DNA from 3 places in the Arthrobacter sp. TmtSoilC77 genome. Region 1 is predicted to be linked to each of the others. Evidence: riboswitches for the same ligand, from Rfam matches in the RefSeq annotation. Region 1 holds a riboswitch; each other region holds the start of a gene.

Region 1 (3,268 bases):
ACCGGCACCGCGACTGTTCCGGCAGCAGCGAGGTGCTGGCCGATCACCCAGCCACGCTGGCCGGCCTCAAGCATACGAAGACGTTCAGCGGCATCAGGGGTGATGTAGACACGCGATACAGGCGAGATCCCTGCAAACCACACCGCCGTACCGGCAACGATGACTGCTCCGGCACGGCGATGGGGGTGGTTCCCGCTCATGGCAGCAAGGTTAGACCTGTTTGAGGGCCTTCTCCAGATCCAGAATGAGATCGTCCACGTCTTCCAGGCCAACGGACAAACGGACCACGCCGTCGCTCAGCCCAATGGCCGCACGCCCTTCGGGCCCCATGGCCCGGTGGGTAGTGGTGGCCGGGTGCGTGATGAGGGACTTGGAGTCGCCCAGGTTGTTGGAGATGTCGATGACGCGCAGACCGTCCAGCAATGCAAACGCGGCATCCTTGGCCGAACGCCCGGAGGAGGGCAGCAACTCGAAGGTCAGCACGGTACCGCCGGCCTTCATTTGCTTGGCTGCCAGCTCGTACTGAGGGTGCGATTTCAGCAAGGGGTACTTGACCCAGTTGATGGCAGGCTGCTGCTCGAGCCATTCCGCGATTTTCAAAGCAGACGCCGAGCTGTGGTTCACCCGCAGGCCGATCGTCTCCAGGCCCTTGGTCAACACCCAGGCATTGAAGGCGGAGAGTGAAGGTCCGGTGTGCCGCATCAACTGCTTGACCGGGCCATCGATGAATGCCTTGGTGCCCAGGATTGCGCCGCCGAGGACACGCCCCTGGCCATCGATGTGCTTGGTTCCGGAGTACACAATGACGTCCGCGCCCAGGTCACCGCAACGCTGGAGCAAGGGTGTGGCAAAGACGTTGTCGACGACGACGGTCGCTCCCGCAGCATGCGCCAGCTCGCTGACGGCGGCGATGTCCACGATTTCCTGCATGGGGTTCGAGGGCGACTCGAAGAACACGGCGGTGGTCGGTTCGGAGAGGGCAGCCCGCCACTGGTCGAGGTCGGGACCGTCGACGAACACGGTCTCCACGCCCCAGCGCGGCAGGATCTCGTTGAGGATTACGAAGCACGAGCCGAACAGGGAACGGGCGGCAACCACGCGATCACCGGCAGCCAGGAGGGCACCCAAGGCGGTGAACACCGCGGACATGCCTGACGCCGTCGCGAAGCATGCCTCGGTTCCTTCGAGCAACCGCAACCGTTCCTGGAACGTGGCTACAGAGGGGTTGCCGTAGCGGGAGTAAACGAAGCGTTCGTCCTCGCCGGTGAAGGCGCGTTCGGCGGCGGCAGCGGATTCGTAGACGAAGCCGGAGTTCAGGAAAACGGGTTCGGACGTCTCCTGGAAGTTGGTACGGTCAAGGCCGCCGCGTACTGCCTGGGTGTCAGGGCTCCAGCTGGCGGCATCGGGATTGAAAGTCACTTAGTCGTTCCCCAGGTTGGTTGGCAGGCCGCGGTTCTTCCAGCCGTTGATGGTCCGTTCGCCGTAGCGGTCCGGGTCGCCTTCGAAGCCCTCAAGCACGTTGTAGGCGGTGAACCCGGCCTGCGTCGCGGCGATGGCGGCCGAGATGGAGCGCTGGCCTGAGCGGCAGATGAAAACGAGTTCCACGCCCTCACCCTCGGGTGCCTGCTGCTGCAGGTCCTCGATGAAGCGGGAGTTGGGAATGCCACCGGCGAGGTTCCACTGAATGAACAGGGGATCATTCTCTGTGGCTTTGGTGTCCGGGATGCCGATGTGGGCCCACTCGGCCTCGGTGCGGACGTCTACCAGGATTGCGCCTTCTTCAAGCTTGGCCCACGCGTCCTGCGGGGTCAGGTCACCTGCGTAACTCATGCGTGTCCCTCGAATGCTTCTTCGTCGTCGTCGTTCTCCAACTGGTCAACAGCATTCGCGACGGCGGCGTCTGCGTTGGCGATGGCAGCGGGCAGGACGACCGCCTGCGCCACGATGACATCCGTGCCATTGAACGTGGCTGCCGGGCTGCCGTGGAGCACGTAGCCGTCGGCGAGGGCCGTGGTGATCCGCTCGCAGAATTCACGGGTATCCGGACCTGTAATCAGGCGGTAGGAGAGTTTTTCTTCAGTGGTTTCAGGCATTGGCTGGTGCTCCTCAGTCACGCTTGCAGTTCGAAGTGTCGATACGCCGAGTAGTCACCTGAGGCACCCCGCCGGAGAGAGGGTTGCCGACCAGCAAGTCAGGGCTTGGCGCTGGTGCTCATTACTCAAGAAAAACGTAACATCCCGCGGCGGCGGCCCGCACTTGCAAGCGGTTACGCGGTCGTCATGTTGCGTAACCGGCCGGTGCTGGAGTAGCAGCCCAAATGTGACGCCCCGGGAGCATAATTGACGCAGTACGACCCCCTGTAACTTCGCAAGAAATCAGGTCGCGGTGAACGGACAAGGCAGCTCTACACTCAAGCCCATGCTGCATTTTGGATGGTTCGTGGGCCACGGTTTTGGTGTCCAGGGATGGGGAACTCCCGGCTACAGCCTGGGCTACGACTGGAAGAAGCCTGCCCTGTATCAAGACGCCGTCCGCGCGTTTGAGCAATCCGGCCTTGACCTCTTCATCATCGAGGACTCCCTTACTGTTCCCGATACCTATGGCGGCACTGCCGAGGTCTCGCTGGCACACGCCTCCTTTGCGCCCAAACATGATCCCTTGGCCCTGGTGCCGTACCTCCTGTCCGCAACCGAGCACCTTGGAATCGTCCCGACGGTCAGCGCATCGTTCTATCCGCCTTTCACTGCGGCCCGCCTCCTGGCCACGCTGCAGCATTTCTCCGAGGGGCAGTTGGGATGGAACGTTGTCACCTCCGGCAGCGACCTCGCAGCGCAGAATTACGGTTTGGACCAGCAGATTGAACACGACCTTCGATATGAGAAGGCGGAGGAATTCGTCGACGTCGTCCGCAGGCTTTGGCGGAGCTGGGAACCGGACGCCGTCCTTGAGGACGTTGAGGCCGGCGTATTCGCCGACCACACCAAAGTGCACCCTATTAACCACCAGGGTGACTTCTTCAAGGTCCGCGGTCCCCTCAACACCGCACCTCTGCCGGAGGAGCCCGTACTGGTGCAGGCCGGCGCTTCTCCCCGCGGCAAAGCGTTCGCGGGTGGGCATGCAGACGTGGCGATCGCCTTGGCCCGTGGCGTTGACGGCATGAAGGCCTACCGGGATTCCATCCGTGCCGAGGCTGCCAAGGCGGGCAGGAACCCCGACGACGTCAAGGTACTTTTCGTGCTAAAGCCCACCGTGGTTGGTTCATCGGCCG
Region 2 (3,268 bases), 2.6 Mb from region 1:
ACCTCGGCGGCAGGGCGCCCTATTTCCCCGAGGGCGATGCTCCAATTCACGTGGTGTTGCTGGATGGCAGGTTGACCGGATGGTGGCGCCACAGCTTCTCGGATGGGATCTGCGAACTCGACATCAGAATGAACAGGCCACTCACAACAGCCGAACAACAAGCCTTGGAGGCAGAAGTGGAACGCTACGGGAAGTTCCTGGGCATGGAGACAAAGCTGGTGTGAAACTGCGGGACTAAGCTGGGTTAAGACCTAGGAGGCCTGCACCGTGAACAATCTGATCTTCTGGATCATCGTCTGCTCGTGGCTGATTCCCATGGGGATACGCATGTACAACAAGTCCCGGGCGCGGCGGCTCCAGGACCGCAATTTCCCGGGCCCGAATTATCCGGGCCCCGGCTATCCCCCGCAGAATCTTCCGGGACCGGGTTACCCGCAGCCGAATTATCCGGGCTATCCCACGCAGCCCACCACCATCCGCCCTGCCGATGCCCCACCGCCGCCAGGACCGGCGTCGAACGCTTCTTCACCTACGTTTCCGAGCCACAGCGGCTCTGAGCAGCAAGGCTTCCGCGCGCGCAAGCTGGCCGAACTGGACCTCAAGTTCAGCAACGGCGAAATTGCCATGGAGGATTACATGAAGCAGCGCGGCGACATCATGAACGGCTGAGCCGGCTTAGGCGAAGAAGGCCTCGCGAAGCTGCTTCGATAGTTGCCCGATTTCGGTGAGGAAGCCATCGTGGCCGATGGGGGCCTCGATCACGTGGACAGGCACATTGCCTGGCAGGTTTTGCGCCAGTTCCACTGACTGGGCCGGAAAATAGAGGCGGTCGGAATCGACGGCTGCCACAAAGAATTCAGCAGTGGCCGCGGCCAAGGCTTCCTTCAAGGTGCCCCGGCCCCGTCTGATGTCGTGGGACATCAGCGCCTCGGTGATGGCGATGTAACTGTTCGCATCGAACCGGCGCACCAGCTTGGTGCCTTGGTGATCGAGGTAGCTTTCCACCTGGTAGCGGCCACGCTCCCCCAGGACCGCAGCGGCCAGGGGCGTCTCCTGGTGCTGGGCTTCCCGGCCGAAGCGGACATCAAGCTCCAGCGCTGACCGGTACGTGATGTGCGCTATCCGTCGGGCCAGGGCAAGGCCTGCCTCAGGAGTTGGTCCACCGTAGTAATCGCCGTTGTTGAAGTTCGGGTCCTGGCGGATGGCGAGCGTCTGCGACTGGGCGAAAGCGATTTGCTCGGCTGTGCTGTAGGCGCCCACAGAAATAACCGCGCACCGCTGAACACGCTCAGGGAAGGTGACCGCCCACTCAAGTGCCCGCGCCCCACCCATGGAACCGCCAAGGACTGCGTGCCATGCCTTGATCCCCAAAGCATCAGCGAGCCGGGCTTCAGCCACCGTGCTGTCGCGCAACGTGATCAGCGGGAAGCGGGATCCCCAGGGCCGTCCGTCCGGCGCCTCTGACGATGGGCCCGTGCTACCGTAACAGCCGCCCACAATGTTGATGGAGATAACGAAGAACCGGTTGGTGTCGATCGTCGCGCCGGGACCAACGAGTTGCTCCCACCAGCCTTCCTCATCAGTTGCACCGCGGGCCACATGCGTGCTGCCCGTCAGTGCGTGCTGAACCAGGACTGCGTTGGACGCATCCGCATTCAACTGCCCCCAGGTTTCGTAGGCAAGCACAACATCCGGGAGAAAACCGCCGGCTTCAAGTTCCAGCGAACCTACGCCGGCGTACTTGACCGTCCCGTCTTCTTTGCCCGGTTTGGGGGGTGCTGTAGCAGTAATGGTCATTCCTTTGACACCTAACCTCGCGCTTGCCTGCCGCCTTGCGTGCGACAGGCCAGGTCTTCACCCGGGGCACCCCACCGCGGAGGAGGGTTGCCGGCCAGCAAGCCGGGGCTGTCGCTGGCACTCATGACCTAATACGTAGAGTCTAGGAAAAATACCGCTGTCTTGGCGAAGAATGTGACAGCTGTGTGACGGTTTGGCGCCGCTTCGTTCAGGAACACGCACCGCGAAGGGCCGCCCGGCGAATTTTCGACGGCGGGCGGCCGCTCTCCCAGCAGCGCGATTAAGCGCCTTTGGCAGCCCGGAAACCGGCCTCCAGATCAGCAATAATGTCGTCCACGTGCTCTATTCCCACAGAGAGGCGGACGAGGCCTGGATTCACGCCCGCAACCAGCTGCTGTTCGACCGTGAGCTGGCTGTGGGTAGTCGACGCCGGGTGGATAACCAGCGAGCGGACGTCACCGATGTTGGCAACATGGGAGTGCAACTCCAGGCCGTCGACGAATCGCTTGCCGGCCTCGACGCCACCCTTGATGTTGAATGCCACCACTGCACCGGTACCCCTCGGCCCGTACTTACGGCCGCGGTCGTACCAAGGGCTGGACGGCAGGCCCGCGAAGGCAACCGATTCGACGTCGTCATGGGCTTCCAGCCATTCAGCCACTTTGGTGGCGTTCGAGACGTGACGCTCGACGCGCAGGCTCAGGGTTTCCAGGCCCTGGGCGATGAGGAAGGCGTTGAACGGGGAAACCGCCGAACCCAGATCGCGCAGCAACTGCACGCGCGCCTTGAGAATGTAGGAGAGGTTGGCTCCGAGCGCGCCATCCTTGCCAAGGTCCCGGGCGTAAACGAGTCCGTTGTAGCTGGGGTCCGGAGTATTGAATCCGGGGAAGCGCTCCGGGTCCTTGCCGAAATCAAAGTTTCCGGAGTCCACGATCACGCCGGCGATCGCCGCGCCGTGGCCGCCCAGATACTTGGTAGCCGAGTGCACCACGATGTCCGCACCCCACTCGATGGGACGGATGAGGTAGGGGGTTGAGAGCGTGTTATCCACGATGAGCGGCACGCCAGCCTCGTGCGCGGCGCGTGAAACACCCTCGATGTCCAGGACGTCCTGGCGCGGATTGGACACAACCTCGCCGAAGAACAGCTTGGTGTTGGGCTGCACGGCGTCCCGCCACTGGTCCAGGTTGTCCGGATCCTCCACGAACGTCACGGAGATGCCGAACTTCTTCAGAGTGTGCGCCAGCAGGTTGTAGGTGCCACCGTAGAGGCTGGGGCTCGCGACGACATGGTCTCCGGCCTCGGCAATGTTCAGGATAGCGAAGGTTTCCGCGGCCTGTCCTGAGCTAAGGAGCAACGCGCCCAGCCCGCCTTCGAGGCTGGCGATCCGCTGCTCCACGGCGTCTTGTGTTGGGTTGCCGATACGCGTGTAGATCGGGGCGAGCTCGGCCAGTGCAAAGCGGTTGGCTGC
Region 3 (3,268 bases), 1.1 Mb from region 1:
TCCTTCGGACTGGCGCACGTGGACCCCGACCGCATCCTGCATTCCTTCCCCGACCTGGAACCGGGCACAGAAGCTTGTGAACGCGGTTGCAAGCACGATGCCGGCGCCATCAATTGCGGACTTGATGCCTGGGTGAACGAGGGACACGCGGGTCCTTCCGGAGTGGCCCGTTTGTCTTCGCTCCGGCGGCTGCTGGGCGCGGACCCGCGTATGGAAGCGAAAGAGACCAAGGAATTGGGTACGGTCAACTAAGTGTCGGCGCAAGGCGATCCAACTGCAGGGAACGTTTCACGATAGTTTGGTGGCATGACCCAACCCGTTTCCAGCTACAACGACGACCTGCGACTGGCCCACGTGCTGGCGGATTCCGTGGACGCCCAAACCATGGACCGCTTCAAGGCCTTGGATCTGCAGGTCGAGACCAAGCCTGACCTCACGCCCGTGACGGATGCCGACAAGGCTGCGGAAGAAGCCATCCGCGGCCAATTGTCACGCTCGCGCCCCCGTGACGCCGTCCTCGGCGAGGAGTTCGGCAGCAGCGGCCACGGCTCCCGGCGTTGGATCATCGACCCCATCGACGGCACCAAGAACTTTGTTCGGGGCGTTCCCGTGTGGGCTACCCTGATCGCGCTCGTTGACGAAGGCGAGCCCGTCGTTGGAGTTGTCAGCGCCCCGGCGCTGGGCAAGCGTTGGTGGGCAGCAAAGGACATGGGCGCCTACATGGGCCGCTCCCTGGCATCAGCCACCCGGCTCAGGGTGTCCAACGTTTCGCGGTTGGCCGATGCTTCAATGTCATATTCCAGCCTCTCCGGCTGGAAGGAACGCGGCAATCTGGACGAGTTCCTGGGGTTGACGGAAGACATCTGGCGCACGCGCGCCTATGGCGACTTTTGGTCCTATTGCCTGGTAGCCGAGGGGGCTGTTGACATCGCCTGCGAGCCAGAGCTGAATCTTTACGACATGGCAGCACTGGTTCCCATCGTGACGGAAGCCGGCGGCCGCTTCACCTCATTGGAAGGCGAGGACGGCCCCTTCGGCGGCAACGCCCTGGCCACCAACTCCATCCTCCATTCGGAGGTCCTCAAGCGGCTAAACCCCGCATTGGATGACCTCCTCTGACCCGGCGGACCAACAGGCCAACCGGCTGAGCATAGAATTTTCGACGGCGGAAGCCTCCTTTTCGGGGCATCCGCCGTCTTTTCTTCGCCCAAAACCGGGATTCCGGACCCTTCGTAACAATCTGCTTAACAAAGCGAAGCGACTTTGGAGCAGGCCAGATGCGTGGCCTAACCTCTTTACAGGTCACGAGTGCCAGCGCTAAACCCCGGTTTGCTGGCCGGCAACCCTCCATTCGCGGTGGGGTGCCCCGGGTGACGACCTGGCCGGTCCGGAACGGATACGGCAAGCGCGGATCCCCATAGGGGGTCCCTCTTGAGTGAGGTCCCATGAGCACTGCTACGTTCAACTCCACCGTTCTGCCGTCCCTTGCGGTCGAAGAAGCAGCGCACGAAGCCGCTGCGGGCAGGCCCCTGGCCGCCGTCACAGGCGCGGAGCTGCAAGCTCCCCTGATCCAGGGTGGCCACGTCCGCTACGCCAACCTCGACTACGGAGCATCCGCTCCCGCGTTGACCATCGTTTCTGCGTATCTCAACGAGATCCTCCCCTACTACGCCAGTGTCCACCGCGGCGCGGGCTACGCTTCCCAGATCAGCACCTCGGTCTACGAGAACTCCCGCGACATCGTCCGTGAATTCGTCGGCGGCCGTCCGGATGATTCCGTCATCTTCACCCGGAACACCACGGACTCGCTGAACCTGCTGGCGGGCTGCCTCCCGCAACTCGACGGAAAGCCAACGGGCGAGGTCCTTTACCTGGACATCGAGCACCATGCCAATCTCCTTCCCTGGCAGGGCGTCCCCCACCGCAGTGTCGTAGCTGCTTCGACACTGACCGCTACCTTGGCCAAGCTCCGCGAGGAACTCAGCCAAGGCGGCGTATCTCTGCTGGCGGTCACCGGTGCCTCGAACGTGACCGGTGAAATCCTGCCGATCGCCGAACTCGCAGCACTTGCACACGAATACGGTGCCAGGATTGTGGTGGACGCCGCGCAGCTTGCCCCCCACCGCCGCATCAACATCGCCGCCGCAGACGTCGACTACATCGTGTTCTCCGGCCATAAGCTCTATGCGCCGTTCGGCGCCGGCGTCGTTGTGGGCCGCCCCGACTGGCTCGACGCCGGTACTCCCCACCTTGCCGGCGGAGGCGCTGTTCGTGAGGCGCGCCTGGACTCGGTCAGCTGGGCCTCAGGTCCCGCCCGCCACGAGGGCGGCTCCCCCAACGTCCTCGGTGCGGCAACATTGGCCCGCGCGACGCAGGTGCTCGCCGGCTTGGATCAGGATGCCTGGCATGCCCATGAAGCTGGAATCCGCTCCTACCTCGTACAGGGACTTGAAGCAATCGACGGTGTGACGGTCCACCGGATCTTCAGCGACTCCGAGGACACCATCGGCGTGGTTAATTTCTCGGTGGAAGGATTCGACGCCGGACTGGTCGCCGCATACCTCGCCGCCGAACACGGTGTAGGACTTCGTGACGGCCGCTTCTGCGCCCATCCCCTCCTCAAGCGGCTGGGCCTGCCGTCCGGCTCACTGCGAGCCAGCTTCGGCGTGGGCTCCCGCCTGGAGGATGCCACACGGCTGCTGGCTGGTATCGAGGAACTCAAGCGCACGGGTCTCGGCTGGGACTATGTAGTGGACGAAGGCCGCTGGGTGCCGGCCAACGACCACCGCAGCTACCCGGAGTGGGCACCAAACACGCCCGGCACCGCAGGGGCTGCACCCTGCACCATTGACTGACACAGCACTATTGACTGAAACAGCACGGTTGCCGATGTACACGTACTGTGCGGTAAATTCGTAGGGTAACCGGCGTTCGCGGTAAAGGAGTCTGTGCGTGGCCGTGCCTTCCCGTAGTGTTTCCGGCGGAAGTGTTTCCGGCAGCGCTGCCAGGCCAGGTGGTCCCAAGCTGCATGCCACGCGCCGCCACGAACTGGGCCAGAGCTTCCAGGACGGCGGCGAACACTACGATCGAGTTCGGCCCGGCTATCCCACAGACTCAGTGGTTTGGCTTCTTCCTCCTGGAGCGAAGTCCGCCGCGGATATTGGTGCAGGCACAGGAAAATTCACGGCACTGCTCGTGGAACGCGGCCTGCAGGTGGCCGCCGTCGATCCTTCCACAGACATGCTGGAGCAACTTCGAAAGTCCTATC

The links. A riboswitch is a leader RNA that binds a small molecule or an ion and turns the genes downstream of it on or off. The one in region 1 is predicted to bind S-adenosylmethionine.
Region 2: it holds a riboswitch for S-adenosylmethionine, as region 1 does, so the genes downstream of both, metX (homoserine O-acetyltransferase MetX) here and AC6I99_RS19430 (DUF1737 domain-containing protein) in region 1, are expected to answer to the same signal.
Region 3: it holds a riboswitch for S-adenosylmethionine, as region 1 does, so the genes downstream of both, AC6I99_RS14420 (aminotransferase class V-fold PLP-dependent enzyme) here and AC6I99_RS19430 (DUF1737 domain-containing protein) in region 1, are expected to answer to the same signal.

Annotation. Positions count from the first base shown of each region.
Region 1 is NZ_AP046050.1:4,207,199-4,210,466, reverse strand. Features, by position in the region: gene AC6I99_RS19445 (hypothetical protein) at 1-200, opposite strand, end outside; gene AC6I99_RS19440 (O-succinylhomoserine sulfhydrylase) at 211-1,419, opposite strand; gene AC6I99_RS19435 (rhodanese-like domain-containing protein) at 1,420-1,830, opposite strand; gene AC6I99_RS19430 (DUF1737 domain-containing protein) at 1,827-2,093, opposite strand; SAM riboswitch class IV at 2,108-2,219, opposite strand; gene AC6I99_RS19425 (NtaA/DmoA family FMN-dependent monooxygenase) at 2,386-3,268, shown strand, end outside.
Region 2 is NZ_AP046050.1:1,656,553-1,659,820, reverse strand. Features, by position in the region: gene AC6I99_RS07620 (winged helix DNA-binding domain-containing protein) at 1-224, shown strand, start outside; gene AC6I99_RS07615 (hypothetical protein) at 268-669, shown strand; gene metX (homoserine O-acetyltransferase MetX) at 676-1,797, opposite strand; SAM riboswitch class IV at 1,812-1,926, opposite strand; gene AC6I99_RS07605 (bifunctional o-acetylhomoserine/o-acetylserine sulfhydrylase) at 2,078-3,268, opposite strand, start outside.
Region 3 is NZ_AP046050.1:3,126,932-3,130,199, forward strand. Features, by position in the region: gene rsgA (ribosome small subunit-dependent GTPase A) at 1-252, shown strand, start outside; gene hisN (histidinol-phosphatase) at 307-1,119, shown strand; SAM riboswitch class IV at 1,301-1,414, shown strand; gene AC6I99_RS14420 (aminotransferase class V-fold PLP-dependent enzyme) at 1,446-2,855, shown strand; gene AC6I99_RS14425 (class I SAM-dependent methyltransferase) at 2,959-3,268, shown strand, end outside.